DNA from 4 places in the Exiguobacterium sp. UBA7533 genome. Region 3 is predicted to be linked to each of the others. Evidence: riboswitches for the same ligand, from Rfam matches in the RefSeq annotation. Region 3 holds a riboswitch; each other region holds the start of a gene.
The links. Region 3 has a riboswitch for S-adenosylmethionine ahead of mtnK (S-methyl-5-thioribose kinase). Riboswitches for the same ligand answer to the same signal wherever they lie in the genome.
Positions count from the first base shown of each region.

Region 1: it holds a riboswitch for S-adenosylmethionine, as region 3 does, so the genes downstream of both, B2U10_RS15155 (methionine ABC transporter ATP-binding protein) here and mtnK (S-methyl-5-thioribose kinase) in region 3, are expected to answer to the same signal.
Region 2: it holds a riboswitch for S-adenosylmethionine, as region 3 does, so the genes downstream of both, B2U10_RS13315 (amino acid permease) here and mtnK (S-methyl-5-thioribose kinase) in region 3, are expected to answer to the same signal.
Region 4: it holds a riboswitch for S-adenosylmethionine, as region 3 does, so the genes downstream of both, B2U10_RS03850 (methionine ABC transporter ATP-binding protein) here and mtnK (S-methyl-5-thioribose kinase) in region 3, are expected to answer to the same signal.

Region 1 covers NZ_DLMP01000018.1:130,766-134,845, reverse strand. The annotation lists gene B2U10_RS15165 (thymidine kinase) at 1-362, shown strand, start outside; gene B2U10_RS15160 (alpha/beta hydrolase) at 446-1,204, opposite strand; SAM riboswitch class I at 1,272-1,373, opposite strand; SAM riboswitch class I at 1,623-1,726, shown strand; gene B2U10_RS15155 (methionine ABC transporter ATP-binding protein) at 1,813-2,841, shown strand; gene B2U10_RS15150 (methionine ABC transporter permease) at 2,831-3,481, shown strand; gene B2U10_RS15145 (MetQ/NlpA family ABC transporter substrate-binding protein) at 3,501-4,080, shown strand, end outside.
Region 2 covers NZ_DLMP01000014.1:64,514-68,593, forward strand. The annotation lists gene B2U10_RS13305 (ketopantoate reductase family protein) at 1-784, shown strand, start outside; gene B2U10_RS13310 (polysaccharide pyruvyl transferase family protein) at 989-2,455, shown strand; SAM riboswitch class I at 2,564-2,665, shown strand; gene B2U10_RS13315 (amino acid permease) at 2,743-4,080, shown strand, end outside.
Region 3 covers NZ_DLMP01000002.1:267,913-271,992, forward strand. The annotation lists gene B2U10_RS05470 (2,3-diketo-5-methylthiopentyl-1-phosphate enolase) at 1-839, opposite strand, end outside; SAM riboswitch class I at 910-1,011, opposite strand; SAM riboswitch class I at 1,217-1,320, shown strand; gene mtnK (S-methyl-5-thioribose kinase) at 1,398-2,564, shown strand; gene mtnA (S-methyl-5-thioribose-1-phosphate isomerase) at 2,561-3,610, shown strand; gene B2U10_RS05485 (sugar ABC transporter substrate-binding protein) at 3,622-4,080, shown strand, end outside.
Region 4 covers NZ_DLMP01000001.1:770,540-774,619, forward strand. The annotation lists gene B2U10_RS03840 (alpha-glucosidase) at 1-326, opposite strand, end outside; gene B2U10_RS03845 (aminotransferase class I/II-fold pyridoxal phosphate-dependent enzyme) at 475-1,662, shown strand; SAM riboswitch class I at 1,725-1,829, shown strand; gene B2U10_RS03850 (methionine ABC transporter ATP-binding protein) at 1,914-2,927, shown strand; gene B2U10_RS03855 (methionine ABC transporter permease) at 2,917-3,582, shown strand; gene B2U10_RS03860 (MetQ/NlpA family ABC transporter substrate-binding protein) at 3,610-4,080, shown strand, end outside.

The DNA of each region.
Region 1 (4,080 bases), on a different contig from region 3:
TCGGAATTGATGAAGTTCAATTCTTTGATGATGAGATCGTTCAAGTCATCGAAGCACTTGCGCAAGACGGAAAACGCGTCATTTGTGCAGGACTCGATCAGGATTTCCGGGCAGAGCCATTTGGCAAGATGCCAGAATTACTGGCGCGCGCAGAATTTGTGACGAAACTTCAGGCGATCTGTCTCTCATGTGGCGATCCGGCTTCCCGGACACAACGTTTGATTGATGGAAAACCAGCGAACTATGATGATCCGATCATTTTAGTCGGCGCTTCAGAATCGTATGAGCCACGGTGCCGCCACTGCCATGAAGTGCCAGGAAAGCCGAAGCCGCTCCAAACGATGCAGCACCAAAAAGGATAAACAAAAAAGACGAACCGATGATGGTCGTCCTTTGATGTAACAGCTGTTCGCTTCTAAGTGAAGACGAATAGCTGTTTTTTTTATTATCCCGTTTCCTGTGAGAAACGACTCGAGCGTTCGATGAAACGAATCGTCTCACGCACGATCAAATCCTGATCATGATCGAGGGTCGCGACGTGGTACGAGTTAAGGAGACAGTAGATTCGTTTATCATTCGTCCCGATATGCTGATGCAGGTAATCCGAGCTCGACGGCGGAACGACGTGATCGGTCGCCGAGTAAAGAATCAATGTCGGTAGAAGGATCGATCCAAGGCGTCCTTTCGTCTCATCCATCAAGCGGACGAGTTCGAATGCACAACGACTCGGAACGAGGTCATAGATGATTTCGAAAGCAGACCGTTTGATATCCGGTGCCCCTTCAGGTAGGTATTGTGGACCATCTTCAAACGACAGTGCTTCATAAGACGGAACGGAGAGAGCGGCATTGATCGTAATGATGCCTGAAAATGGAATCCCGTCAGCGGCGAGCGATAGTGCGAGCGTCGCGCCCATCGATTGACCGATGACGAAGACTTGATCGCATGTTTCTTGTAAACGTGCATAGCCGTCTTGCAGGCTCTGCTTCCAACATCGAGCAGTCGATTGTTCGAACTCACGGACGTTCGTCCCGTGACCACGCAAACGTGGAGCATAGACAGTGAATCCTTTAGCAGCAAATGCCTCACCGACGTCCCGAACACTTTGCGGGGTCGCATTAAAACCATGACAGATTAAAATGCCGATCGGTCCACCTTGAAGATAAAATGCTTCAGCACCAGTCAATACAGGATAGTTCATCATTACTATTTTTCCTCCATTCGTGAAAAAAACTCGTCAACGTCACTGCTTGGACGCCCACGAGTTTTTCACCGTATCATCCAAAGCCGCGCTTTGCTGGTCGGAGCACCTTACAGATTGCAGGTTGCCGTGAAGTCATAGAGCCAGGTCTCTCGTTCACTCTTGATAAATATCATATTGGAATTGTCGGATTAATCATTGAAACGATGGTAGCACGACCGAAAATGCCTTGTCAAATCGTTCTGGACGAATCGTGATTTGTTCTTTCAGCTAACTCATAACTTATGACTCAATCGATATGCGACAAATGGATTATTTTTGCAAAGTTGGTTGACTTTTAAAGGTTCGACCCGTAATGTAAAAATTAGTTTTACGACATAAGCAACAACGCAACAACACACATACGAATTTCATACCGCAATACTTATCCAGAGAGGTGGAGGGACTGGCCCTACGAAACCTCGGCAACAGACTCATTGTGAGCACTGTGCCAATTCCATCAGACAGATGTCTGAGAGATGAGTGGAGTGGATTCTGCCACTGCGCGGATCCAGGTCTCTTCTTGTTTCTCAAGAAGGGACCTTTTTTGTTGAATGAAGGGGGAAAGCGGAATGATTGCATTTCATCAAGTCAAAAAAACGTACGTCACGAAGGATCAGACGATCGCAGCACTCGACGGTGTCGACCTGACGATCGAGAAAGGCGAAATCTTCGGTGTCATCGGCTTTAGCGGTGCCGGAAAAAGTTCATTGCTCCGCTGCGTCAACCTGTTAGAACGACCGACGTCAGGAACAGTGACGGTCGACGGGGAAGATTTAACACAACTATCACCCAAAAAATTACGTCAAGCGAAACAGCGGATCGGGATGATCTTTCAACACTTCAATCTATTGAATGCGAACACGGTCTTTACGAACGTTGCGAAACCACTCGTTCTCGCAGGTGTCAAGAAAGACGAGATTCGTCGCCGGGTGACGGAATTGCTCGAATTCGTCGATCTCGCAGACAAGGCGGATCATTATCCGGATCAATTATCCGGCGGACAAAAGCAACGTGTCGGCATCGCCCGGGCACTAGCGACGCAACCATCCGTCCTCTTATGTGACGAAGCGACGTCAGCACTCGATCCTCAGACGACACATCATATCCTCCAGTTATTAAAACGCATCAATGCGGAATACGGGATTACGATTCTCTTGATCACCCATGAGATGGGTGTCATCCGGGAGATTTGTGACCGGGTCGCCGTCATCGAAGCTGGGAAGCTGATCGAGTCAGGAACAGTCTTTGATGTCTTTTCAAATCCGCAGACCGAGACAGCGAAAAACTTCGTCCGCTCCGTCATGCATGATGAAATTCCAGCATCAATTCGTCAGTTGATCGAGTCACGGAATGCGCATCCGATCTATAAGATTCATTTTCTCGGACACCACACCGGACAACCACTCTTGTCGCAAGTCGCAAAACGCTTCGACGTCGATGTCAACATCCTGCACGGTAGCATCACGGAGTTGCAGGAAACACCGTTCGGTACATTACTTGTTGAACTGATCGGTGAGACGGCTGAAGTGAAACGAGCCTTACAGTACATCGATCAGGCACAGGTGACCGTCGAGGAGGTGCTTGCTGATGCTAGTTAACTACAGTGATATCTGGACGGCATTCCTGCAGACGATGACGATGGTATCCGTCTCACTCTTATTCTCGACCTTGATCGGCTTACCACTCGGCATTCTACTCGTCGTCACCCGGAAAGGGGCATTGCTCGAGAACGTCCCGCTGTTCACATTTTTCAACAGTATAGTCAATATCTTCCGTTCAATTCCGTTCATCATCTTACTTGTTGCGATCATCCCGTTGACACGGTTGATCGTCCAGACGTCGATCGGAACAGAAGCCGCCATCGTTCCACTCGTCTTTTATGCCGCCCCGTATATGGCACGGCTGATCGAGAGTTCCTTACTTGAAGTCGACAAAGGTGTCCTTGAGGCAGCAGAAGCGATGGGGGCGACGCCATTCCAAACGATTTTCCGCTTCCTTCTGCCGGAAGCACTCGGTTCCCTAATCCTTAATTTAACGATTGCAACAGTCGGCTTGATCGGGGCATCAGCGATGGCAGGTGCTATCGGTGGCGGTGGACTGGGTGACTTAGCAATTACGTACGGTTATCAACGGTTCGACACGAAAGTCATGATCATCACGGTCGGGATTCTCGTTATCTTAGTCCAAGGCTTACAGACGACAGGCAACATCGTCGCACGAAAAATCAGAAGACATTAATCAAGGGAGCGATTCAGCCATGAAAAAAGCAGTAGCGATTGGAGCAACATTAACGACGATTTTATTTGCCGGGTGCTCAGCATCAGGAGAAGAAGAAAAGACGATCAAGCTCGGGGTCAGCGGTTCAGACACTCAAGTGTGGGATTACGTCGCGAAAAAAGCGGAAAAGGAAGGCATCAAAATCGAGCTCGTCAAGTTCTCCGATTATGTCCAGCCGAACATGGCACTGGCTGAGGGTGAGATCGACGCCAATGCTTTCCAGACGATTTCCTACTTCAACGCCTTCAAGAAGGAACATAAGTTGAAGCTGTCGCCGATTGCGACGACCGTCATTGCACCAATGGGGATCTACTCGGATAAATATAAGGACGTCAAAGATATTCCAGTCGGTGGCAAAATTGCTGTTCCGAACGAAGCGACGAACATGGGACGTGCCCTCTTATTACTACAAGAAGCAGGTTTGATCAAATTACCGGACGACTTCGACGGCAATGGATCGGTCGATAAGATCGTTGAAAATCCGAAGAAACTGAAAATCGTTCCGATCGTCGCGGGACAAACGCCACGCGTCTTACCGGACGTCGCTGCATCGATCATCA
Region 2 (4,080 bases), on a different contig from region 3:
GATCACTAGTCCTCATGGCGATATCACGATCACTCCTCAGTTAGTGACACGAGACATGCGACCGGATCACGTATTTGATGTCGTTTTACTTTCGACGAAAGCCTATCACTTAGATGATGTCTTAAAGGATCTTAGACCATTCGTTTCGAACGAGACGTGTATCATTCCTTTATTGAATGGCATGCAACATATTCGTCGGTTAACAGAAGTCTTCGGAGAAGAGCGTGTACTGGGCGGTCTTTGCTTCATTGAATCGACGCTTGATGCAGAAGGACGCATTTTACAGACGAGTCCGTCACATCGACTGTTGTTTGGCTCACGAACCGGCAAACCAACAGCCCGTTTGCAGGAGATCGCAACACGTTTTGCGAAAGCGAAGGCACCGATGGCGTACTCGATGCATATCATGGATGACATGTGGCAAAAGTATCTTTTTATTTCGACATTTGCGGGTGTGACGACGCTGTTTCGTTCAGCGATCGGTTCGATTCGGGAAGAAGCTGTCGGGCGTCAGATGATTGTAGACGTCATGAACGAAGCGAAACAGGCGATGGAAGAACAGGGCGCGGTCTTCAATGACGATACAGAAACGGTGCTATTGAAGCAGATGCATGCGATGGAAGATACGATGAAATCGTCGATGTTGCGCGATATGGAAAAAGGTCAGCCAGTCGAAGTGGAACATTTTTTCAGCGCCTTGTTAAAACCTACTTCGACAGAACGGTTCAGAGCTTTAAAATTAGTCGAAGCAAACTTACGCATGTATCTTGGAACGATTAAATAGTTACATTTTTCTATTTTAGAAAAATAATGGAGTAGTACAAATGTTTCGTTTTGATGACGAAAGACCTGTTTCCCCTAGGAATCGTTGACTTCCGAAATAAAGTTCATCTATTGTTAATGAGATTGAAAAAAAGTGATAATATATTTTTCCGCATTTTTTCTTGCAAGGACGAATGAAGCAGACGAGAGGGGAAGTTTATCCATTATGAAACGTATTATTATTCGTGCAGGTATGACACCATTCGAACAGTTCGATGCTCCTTATTTGATGAAACATAATTCCATTGGAGGAAACGTTGGAAATCTCATTTATCAATACAGTATCTTTCGGACGTTGATGACAGAAGGTACGACGATTACACCGGACTATTACTATTACGATGAAGAACGGGCGGACGAAATCAATGCCAACTTTGATCTTTATGTCATTCCGTTAGCGGATGCATTCCGAAAAGAATTCGTACCGACGTTGCGGAAGTACACCCGCCTTATCAAGAAATTAAAAATTCCAGTCGTCGTCATCGGTGTAGGCTTACGTGCACCGTTTGAACCAGATCTAGACGGCGGATTCCCGTTCGATGAAGATGTCAAAGCATTCGTCAGCGCTGTACTTGAGCGCTCAAGCATGCTTGGTCTTCGTGGGGAAATCACGTCGAAATACTTGACGCGTCTTGGTTTTCGCGAAGGCATTGATCATCGTGTCATCGGATGTCCTTCGATGTACGCGTTTGGTCGCGACTTACATATTCGTGAAACGAACATTACGCCCGAGTCGATGATTACGGTCAACTCGTCACGTTTAGCACCACAAAATGTTCTTGATTTCATTACGCGCGGAATGGAAGAGTATCCGAATCATTACTTCATTCCCCAATGGATGAAGGAACTGAAATTGACGTATACAGGAACGCATCCGATCGCAGATTTGTCCGTGACGAACTATCCGGTGAAGATGTCGGATCCTGCTTACATGAACGATCGTGTTCGTTTCTTCTTGAACGCACAAACATGGTTCGATTTCATCGGGCAGGCAGACCTCAGTTTTGGTGCGCGCTTGCATGGAAATATCACAGCAACGCTTGCGGGTACGCCGAGTATCCTCATTCCAAAGGATGCACGAATGCGCGAACTAACGGATTATCATCAGTTGACGCATATTTGGGCGAACGACATCAAAGCGGATACACAATTATCCGACGTCGTAGCCAATGCTGATTTCCAAAGTCCGGCACGTGTTCAAGCACGTAACTTCGACAACTTCGTTGATTTCTTGAACGTGAATGATCTTGAACACATTTATCAAGAGACGAACTATCCTGAGAATGTACCGTTTGACCGTCAAATGGCGCAAGCGGAACTACTTCCACCGGTTCAACCGATTTCTGGCGTGAGTCTCGAAGAAGCAGTAGCTCGTTTCGAACGCTTCTTCCCGGAACAAGAGAAGAAGATCGCGGATGCGCAAAAACAGGCAAAAGCGCAATTGGCCGAAAAAGATAAGAAAATCAAAGCATTGCAGAAACAGACAACGACGACTCAAAAAGATCAGGAAATTGCGGCGCTCAAAGCACAACTGGCTGCTCAAACGAAGAAAATGAAGCATCAGCAAGGAACATTGAACCGGAAAGCGGTTCGGGCAGCCTTAAAGACAGCGGATTTATTTGCTAAAAAATAAAACGTTCTAACATTCCGGATCATTACGATACGGAATGTTTTTTAATAGGAGTATTCTGAATTGCGTTGACAATTCGGAAAAGACTTGATAGGGTTAGGAACAATTACATACTTATCCAGAGAGGTGGAGGGACTGGCCCTATGAAACCTCAGCAACAGGTCGAAAGATACTGTGCTAATTCCTGCGGGTGTTGCACCCGATCGATAAGATTTCCGAATTGTCGACCGACGCATCCGTGAGGATGCGTTTTTTGTTTGAAATAGGTGGAACGAGGAGGAAATGGATTCATGAAAACGAGCGGAGCTTTTCGACGCAAGATGGAATCACGTCATCTGATCATGCTGTCGTTAGGAGGCGTCATTGGAACAGGATTATTTTTAAGTACAGGTTATACGTTGGAACAAGCGGGACGTGTCGGAACGATTTTGTCGTATTTGATAGGAGCCGTCGTCGTCTACTTAGTCATGCTAAGTCTTGGCGAACTCGCTGTACACATGCCGGAAACCGGATCATTCCATAAGTACGCAACGAAGTATATCGGACCCGGTACCGGTTATACGGTGGCCTGGCTCTACTGGCTGACGTGGACGGTCGCCCTTGGTTCAGAATTCACGGCAGCAGGCATTTTAATGCAACGTTGGTTCCCGTCGATTCCAGTCTGGGTGTTCAGTGCATTATTCGCTGCGATGATCCTTGGTATCAACGTCTTGAAGGTCCGCGTATTTGCTGAAGTCGAGTTTTGGTTCTCCGCCATTAAGGTCGTAACGATCATTGCTTTCATTTTACTTGGTGCGGGAGCCATCGTTGGCTTCATCCCATTACAAGATGGTAGCCCAGCACCATTCTTTTCTTCCTTAACGGAAGGAGGATTGTTTCCAAATGGAGCATTTGCGATCTTCATGACGATGCTTGCTGTGAACTTTGCTTACTCAGGAACGGAATTGATCGGCGTCGCAGCGGGTGAAGCGGTCGATCCGAAGCGGACGATTCCGCTTGCGATCCGAACAACGATTTTGCGACTCGTCCTCTTTTTCGTCGGTACGATCATCGTATTAGCCGTCTTATTGCCAACGGAAGGGAAGGGCGTGCTCGAAAGTCCGTTCGTTGCGGTGTTCGAACGAATCGGAATTCCGTATGCGGCAGACGTGATGAACTTCGTCATTCTGACAGCGATCTTGTCGGCAGCGAACTCTGGGCTTTACGCTGCCTCCCGGATGCTTTGGTCGCTTGCGAACGAACGCATGATTCCGCGCTTCTTCGCCCAGGTGACGCCAAGTGGGGTTCCACTTCGAGCTGTATTGTTCAGCATGCTTGGCGGAGGACTTGCTTTGCTGTCTAGCATCTATGCAGCAGGAAGTGTCTATATTGCGCTCGTCTCGATTTCCGGCCTTGCTGTCGTCGTCGTCTGGATGAGTATCAGCGTTGCGCAGTATCGCTTCCGGAAACAATTCCTCCGCGAAGGGCATACGGTCGACGAATTGGTCTATCGTACACCACTCTTTCCATTGGTACCGATCGCCGCTTTCGTCGTCTGTTTGATTTCCCTGATTGGTATCGGATTTGATCCGACGCAACGAGTCGCCTTGTATTGCGGTATCCCATTCATCGTGATCTGTTATGTCGTT
Region 3 (4,080 bases):
CCAGCAACGCGCGGTAATGTGCCAAGTAAGACAGGCGCTGCAACACCGTGGTTCGGGCTAGCAATCAATGCACCGCTGTAAGCCGGATGATTGAAAATGGGAACGTTGATCTCCGGATCACTTGCCAATTCACGTAAGACGTCGAGTCCGTATGTGAAGGTATTCAACAAGAAAGCAGTTGCTCCAGCGTCAATCAATCGTTTGGCTTGATCCTTGAGCGTAAAGACGGGACCACTAAGTGTGATCGCATACAACGCACGTTTACCGGTCCGGTGGAAATGAGCATCGATAACCTCACGTCCGATCCGTGCCCGATCAATCGTCGGTGTCAACGGATTGTCATATAAGATCTCATCGTCCTTGACGAGATCGATCCCACCAGCAAGTTGTCCTTCGAGTTGATTACGAAGGAACGATAAATCGCGTCCGATGACCCCTTTGAAGATGCTCATTAACAGTGGACGATCTTCGACACCAATCAAGGAACGAACCCCTTCGATCCCGAACTTCGCACCTGGAAAATCCGACGTGAATGTATCGGGTAGTAGCAGTTCTGTTAATTTGATTTCACCGTCGAGTGAGAGTTTCCCGAAGACGGTCGTCAAGATCGCAGAAAAGTCGCGCGATACATTGTGTTCCGGGTAACGAATCGTGATATAGCCTTTACCGTCGCGTTCTTCCGTATGTACGACTTCTCCTTTGAATGAGGCGAGTTGTTGTTGCTCAAGATGATTCAGCTCCGTCCAGGAACCAACCGTCAGACCAAGCGCGAGTTGTTCGGCGCGTTGCTCCAGTCGATCGCGGGCGGTCAATTGATAAGTAGCTGTGATGTAAGCCATGTCTTTCCTCCTTCAATAAAAAAATGGTCTCTTGTCAGCGACAAGAGACCATGAATGATTCGAACGTGGACTCTTATCTGTCAGCTTAGTAGCTGCAAGAATTAGCACCGTGCCAAAAGGTCGGTTGCTGCGACATCGTAGGGCTTGTCCCTCCGTCTGCTCTTGATAAGAATTGGATGAAATTGTGAAATCTAATTGCAATTTTTACATGAGAGTCACGACTTGTCAAACTATTTTTAGAAAATTTATTTTTTTGAAAATACTCTTTCTATATATGGAGCAAAAACGATATCCGTTTCTGCTTGATTTCGATTTGACAGCAGGGAAGAGGATTGCGTAAGATTCAAATCAATATCACACACGACAACTACATACGACTCTTATCGCGAGTTGGCAGAGGGAATTGGCCCGATGACGCCGCAGCAACCGACCACTTGGCACGGTGCTACATCCAACAGACGTTTCGTCTGAGAGATAAGAGGACGCAGTGACTTTCCTGCGCCTCTTTTCGATGACGAAAAGAGGCGCTTTTTCGTGTATCACACAGGGGGAACTGAGATGACATACAAAGCATTTACAGAACAGGACGCGATCGAACGGGTCCGCTCACTAGGACTGATCGGCGACGGAGCCGTCGAAGCAGAAGAGATTGGCGACGGCAATCTCAATCTTGTCTTTCGAATTCGAGAAGGTGAACATCGATTGATTCTAAAACAAGCACTTCCGTACGCGAAAGTCGTCGGTGAAAGCTGGCCACTATCACTCGAGCGGGCGTGGATCGAGCAATCCGCACTCCGTGAATTCGCCCGGCATGCCGTGCCGTTCGTACCGCGTGTTTTTCATGCTAGTCACGACGAGGCGTATACGGTCATGGAAGATCTTTCACATCTGACAATCGTTCGAAGCGGTTTACTCGCAGGTGAACAGTATCCGTTGCTTGCGGAACATATTGGTTCTTATCTCGCTCGGACTTTATTCCATACATCGGACTTTGCGCTTGGTCCGGTTGAAAAAAAACGTGTCGCCCGAACGTACTACAATCCGGACTTGTGCGACATCACGGAAAAATTAATCTTCACGGATCCGTTCCATGACGCGGAGACGAACGAGATTGAAGCCGGGCTTGAAGAAGAGGTGGCACGTCTATGGGCGGACGATGAGTTGAAACGCGAAGTCGCAAAACTCGAAGCGCTTTTCATCACGAAAGGAGATGCGTTGCTACACGGCGATCTACATACAGGAAGCATCTTTGCTTCGGCAACGGAAACGAAAGTCATCGATCCAGAATTCGCCTTTTATGGTCCATTCGGATTTGATGTCGGACAGTTCATCGCCCACTTATTCTTTGCAGCATACCCGGATTATTCAGCACTTCGTGATGCCCGGATTCGCGACATCGATACGTTCTGGCTGACGTTCGCTTCGACGTTCCGCGCCTTATGGGAACGCGAAGCCGTCGAACCATTCCGGACATCGGGACTCGTCGACGATGTACTGAGCACGATCTTGCAGGATGCCCTTGGCTTTGCCGGTTGCGAACTGATTCGTCGGACGATCGGACTCGCACCAGTCGCTGATTTAGAAACGATTAGTTCTATGACGGAACGACTAGAACGAAAACAACATGCTTTACGTTTAGGATCGGCGTTAATCAAACGTCGGACCGAATGCCGGACATTTGATGATTTACGAAACTTCGACGTAACGGAGGAACTTAGCCGATGAGTACATTCGTTCAAAGTATTCGTTATGAAGACCGTGTCTTGACGATTCTCGATCAGACACGTCTACCGCAGGAAGAACACTATGAAGTCATTACCGATCTTGCACAAGCGGTCGAAGCGATTAAACAACTGCGCGTCCGAGGGGCGCCTGCGATCAGTTTATTTGGCGGATTCGTACTCGTTCAAGAGGCGTACCGGTTTGAAGCAGAACTGTCGATCTATAAGCAAGCCTTGCTTGAGACATCAGCGACGTTACTCGCGACACGACCGACGGCTGTTAACTTACGAAATGTCCTTGATCAATTGAATCCAATCATTCAAGACGGGACGTCGGTAGAAGAGATCCGCGAACGGCTCGAGCAGCGGACGATTGCCTTATACGATCAGGATGCGCAGACGTCACGTCAAATCGGGATTCACGCACTTGAATTGTTCCAGTCAGGTAACCGGATCCTAACGATCTGTAATGCTGGATCGATTGCGACCGCTGCTTATGGAACAGCACTTGCGCCGTTCTATATCGCAAAAGAACGCGGCATTGAATTATCTGTTTTTGCGAGTGAGACGCGACCATTACTGCAGGGAGCACGACTGACGACATGGGAGCTACAACGTGCCGGCATCGATGTCACGCTAATTACAGATAACATGGTCGCCCATACGCTGAAAGAAAAACAGATCGATGCAATCATCGTCGGGGCGGACCGGATTACACGCAACGGAGATACGGCGAATAAGATCGGAACGTTCCAACTAGCATTACTCGCTCAAGCTTTCGGTATCCCGTTTTACGTCGCAGCACCGCTCTCGACGTTTGATTTCTCACTTGTTTCCGGAGACGCGATCGAAATTGAAGAACGTGATCCGCAGGAAGTGACGACTGTCCAAGGTGTTGCGACAGCACCAGAAGGAGTTGCTGTTTTCAACCCAGCTTTTGATGTCACACCACACACATTGATCACGGGCATCATCACCGAACTTGGTATTATCACGCAACCGAATGAAGAAACGATTGAAAAATTAACGGGGCTTCAACCCCTCGGATAAGGAGACAATTCATGAAAAAATTAGCTTACGCCGTCCTAGCACCGGCCTTATTACTAGCGGCTTGTGCGAATGGAGAAGCGACGACGAAAGTCGTCAAGGATGTACCAAAAGGAGTTCAATCGGATGTCAAGATCGCCGTCATCCGTAACCTCGCATCGGACGACCATACGAAGCAATTCCTTGATGGCGCACGAAGTGAAGGAGAAGCGCTCGGCTTTAAAGTCAGCACGTTCATTTCGGAAGGTAACGATGTCAAGTTCAAGGAACTGGTCGCGCAGGCGATTCAGCAAGATTATGATGGGCTCATCATTTCGCACGGTAAGGAAGACTATGCCTATGACATGATCAAACCAGCAGTCGATAAAGGACTGAAGGTCGTGACGTTCGATACGGTCACGAAGAAAAAAGGGGCATCTTTACAAGACGTGACGGAAACGTTCCAAAACGATCATCAACTTGCGAAGCTATCA
Region 4 (4,080 bases), on a different contig from region 3:
TCATGCTGGTCACTCGTATGATTGACGACCAAATCAAGAATTATCTTTAAGCCGCGTGCGTGAGCCGCTGTGATCAACTCTTGTAGATCGCCCATCGTCCCCGCCTTGTCCATGATCGTGTAATAATCGGCAATATCATAGCCATTATCGATGTCTGGAGAACGGTAACATGGATTTAACCAGACGATATCGACACCAAGCGATGCGATGTAATCTAGCTTGTCGATGACACCTCGCAAATCACCGATGCCGTCCCCATTCGAATCCTTAAAACTGCGCCAATAGACTTGATAGACGACTGCTTCTTTCCAGCTAGCTCGCTTCATCTCCTCACTCCTCTCCCTACTCTCTATTCCCGCTCCACATATCTGTACCTGTTTATTGGACGATTTTTTTGAATTTCAAAAAAGTTCTTTTCTTTTGACTGAATATTCGTTATCCTTGACGACAATACTACGAAGGAGGCACACATCCATGAAACATTTCGCTCCATCCATCGCCATCGATCGGCTTCCTGCTCCCGTTTTCGCTGAACTTGCGAACCGGATCGGTGCTGTGAAAGCTGCCGGACATGATGTCATCACCCTTGGTCAAGGAACACCCGATCAAACGACGCCCGTACATATTCTCGACGCCTTGAAACAGGCGATCGATGAGCCAACAAACCTTCAATATCCACCATTTCGTGGACATGATTTTCTAAAGCAAGCCGTCGCGAGCTTTTATGCCAACGAATTCGGCGTCACGATCGATCCGGCAACCGAGGTCGCAATTCTTCTCGGTAGTAAAGCCGGAATCGTCGCCTTACCACAAACGATCGTCAATCCTGGAGAAGGTGTCATCGTCCCGGATCCGGGGTACCCGGATTACCTGTCTGGAGCAGCACTTGCTGGTGCTTACCCGATTACGCTTCCATTGCTTGAGAAAAATAACTTCCTGCCGGATTACGATTTACTTGATACGACAGATGTCGAGCGCGCCCGGATGTTGTTCCTCAATTACCCGAGTAATCCGACAGGTGCGACAGCGACAGCAGAAGCCTTCGAACAGACAGTTGCCTTCGCGGATGCCCATGATATTTGTGTCGTCCATGATTTAGCCTACGGTGGCATCAGCTTTGATGGTCCCACACGAAGCTTCTTGCAGACGGAAGGGGCGAAAGATGTCGGAATCGAGTTGTTCTCACTCTCGAAACGCTTCAACATGTCTGGCTTCCGAATCGCTTTCGCAATCGGAAATCCGTCCGTCATCTCAAGCATCGAGACGTATCAGGAACATCTCTACGTCAGTGCCTTCACACCGATCCAACATGCAGCGACCGTTGCCCTGACGAGTGACCAAACATGTGTCCGTGAGTTAAGTAGCTTATATGAAACACGACGCGATGCATTGTTTACGAAACTCGATGCAATCGGCTGGAGTGGACCACGACCGGGCGGTTCCTTCTTCGTCTGGCTCCCCGTGCCGGAAGGATACACGTCCCAAAGCTTCACGGATCATCTGCTTGACGAAGCACACGTCGCCGTGACCCCTGGATCATTCTTTGGTGAATACGGCGAAGGATACGTGCGGATCAGCTTAATTGCTGACGTCGAACGGCTAGAGGAGGCCGTCGACCGAATCGGAACGCTCAACCTGTTCCGGACACCTGTTGCGGAATAATTCTGAAAAAACATTTGACAGATGGGAATCATTTCCGTTAAAGTAAATCCCAACAGCATAACTACTTATCGAGAGCGACCGAGGGATTAGGCCCAACGACGTCCGGCAACCACCTATCAGGAACGGTGCCACATCCTACAGAATGGATTCATTCTGAGAGATAAGTTACGAAATCTTACACTTTCGTCGCTTTTTTCTGGTTGCTCTGCTACTAGGAAAAAGCGACTTTTTTTGTACAAGGAGATGAGCAAATGATTGAATTCAAACAGATTACGAAACGGTTCGTCCGAGACCGGACCCCGATTTTCGCATTACGGGATGTCGATTTGACGATTCAAAAAGGAGAAATCTTTGGGATCATCGGTGAATCCGGTGCCGGTAAGAGTACGTTACTTCGTCTGATCAACGGTCTCGAGCATCCGACACAAGGAACGGTCAAGGTCGACGGTGTCTCGCTCGGTGGGATGTCAAAAGCAGATTTGCGTCAACTTCGTTTGCGGACAGGAATGATCTTTCAGCATTTCCAATTGATCCAGTCTCGTAATGTCGCAGATAACATTGCTTTCGCACTGAAGGCTGCTGGCGTCAAACGAGCAGATTTTCCGGAACGGATCCGTGAACTCGTCTCACTCGTCGGACTCGAAGGATTCGAAACGAACTTCCCGAGTCAGTTGAGCGGCGGACAGAAACAGCGCGTTGGGATTGCCCGGGCACTCGCGAATGATCCAACCGTCTTGTTATGTGACGAAGCGACCTCTGCCCTTGATCCGGTCACGACGCTGCAGATTTTAGATTTGTTGAAAGATTTGAATGAACGACTCGGATTGACGATCGTCCTCATCACGCATGAGATCGATGTCGTCAAACAGATTTGCCATCGTGTCGCGGTCATGTCGCAAGGGGAAGTCGTCGAAGTCGCCTCTACATACGATTTGTTCAGTCAAGCCAAACATCCGGTGACACAACATTACGTCGACACGGCACTCCAGATCGAGCTACCGGAACGCATCTTGCAAGCGACACCGGGAAAGATCATCCGCCTGCAGTTCACGGGCGAGAAGACCGGTGAAAGTACGTTATCGGAAGCCATCCGTCGATACGATATCTCGGTCAGCATCCTGCACGGAAAAGTCGATTACATCCAAGACGTCGCTTTTGGTGTCTTAATCGTCAGCTTGACGGGATCCTCCGATCAAATCGCACCTGCCCTCGACTGGCTTGCGGCGGAACTTCATACACTCGAGGTGATTCAGGATGTGGCTTGATCGTATACAAACGATGTTACCCGAGTTGTTGAAGGCACTTGGTGAGACGGCGTGGATGGTTGGCATTTCGCTTGCCTTCGCATTGGTCGTCGGGATTCCACTCGGGATTCTCCTGTTCGTCACCGACCGCGGTTTATTCTTTCAAAACATTGCCATCCGACGTGTCCTTGACTTCGTCGTCAACATCGTCCGGTCCTTGCCGTTCATCATCTTGCTTGTTGCTCTCATTCCATTAACGAAATTCTTGCTTGATAATACGATTGGTCCGACAGCAGCATCCGTCAGCCTCAGTGTCGCAGCGATTCCGTTTCTCGCACGACTCGTCGAAACATCACTGCGTGAGATTCCACCTGGTTTGATCGAAGCAGCGGAAGCGTGCGGTGCGAAACCATTACGGATCATCGTCAGTATCCTTTTACCAGAAGCACTCCCCGGCATCATTCAAGGCATCACGCTAACGACGATCAGTTTGATCGGCTTCTCGGCGATGGCTGGGATCGTCGGCGGCGGAGGTGTCGGTGACCTCGCGATCCGCTTCGGCTATTATCGCTATGATAATCTCATCATGATCGTGACGATCGTCGTCCTCATCGTCATCGTCCAGAGCATTCAAGCACTTGGCAATCAACTGGCGCGAAAAACAGACAAGCGCTAATTATACATATAAAGGGAGAGTTGAATCATGAAAAAACGATATGCCTTTTTAGCGACAGCCTTACTTGGTGCAGGAATCCTCGCAGGATGCGGAGACAGCAGCGCTGATGAAAAAGACAAGACGATCAAGATTGGGGCGACAAGCGGCCCTTATAGCGACATGGTCAAACAAGCGATTCAACCGCAACTCGAAAAGAAAGGCTATAAAGTCGAAATCGTCGAATTCAGCGATTATATCCAACCGAACATCGCACTCGGTAGCGGCAATATCGATGCTAACTTATTCCAACACTCGATTTACCTGAAGACGTTCTCTAAAGAAAAGAAGCTCGACCTTAAAGGACTCATCACAGTCCCGACGGCACCGATGGGACTGTATAGTAAAACGGCGAAGACACTTGACGACGTCAAGACAGGCGCTGAAGTCGCGACACCGAACGATCCAACGAACCAGGCACGCGCGCTGAACCTCTTGGCAGAACAAGGCTGGATCGAACTG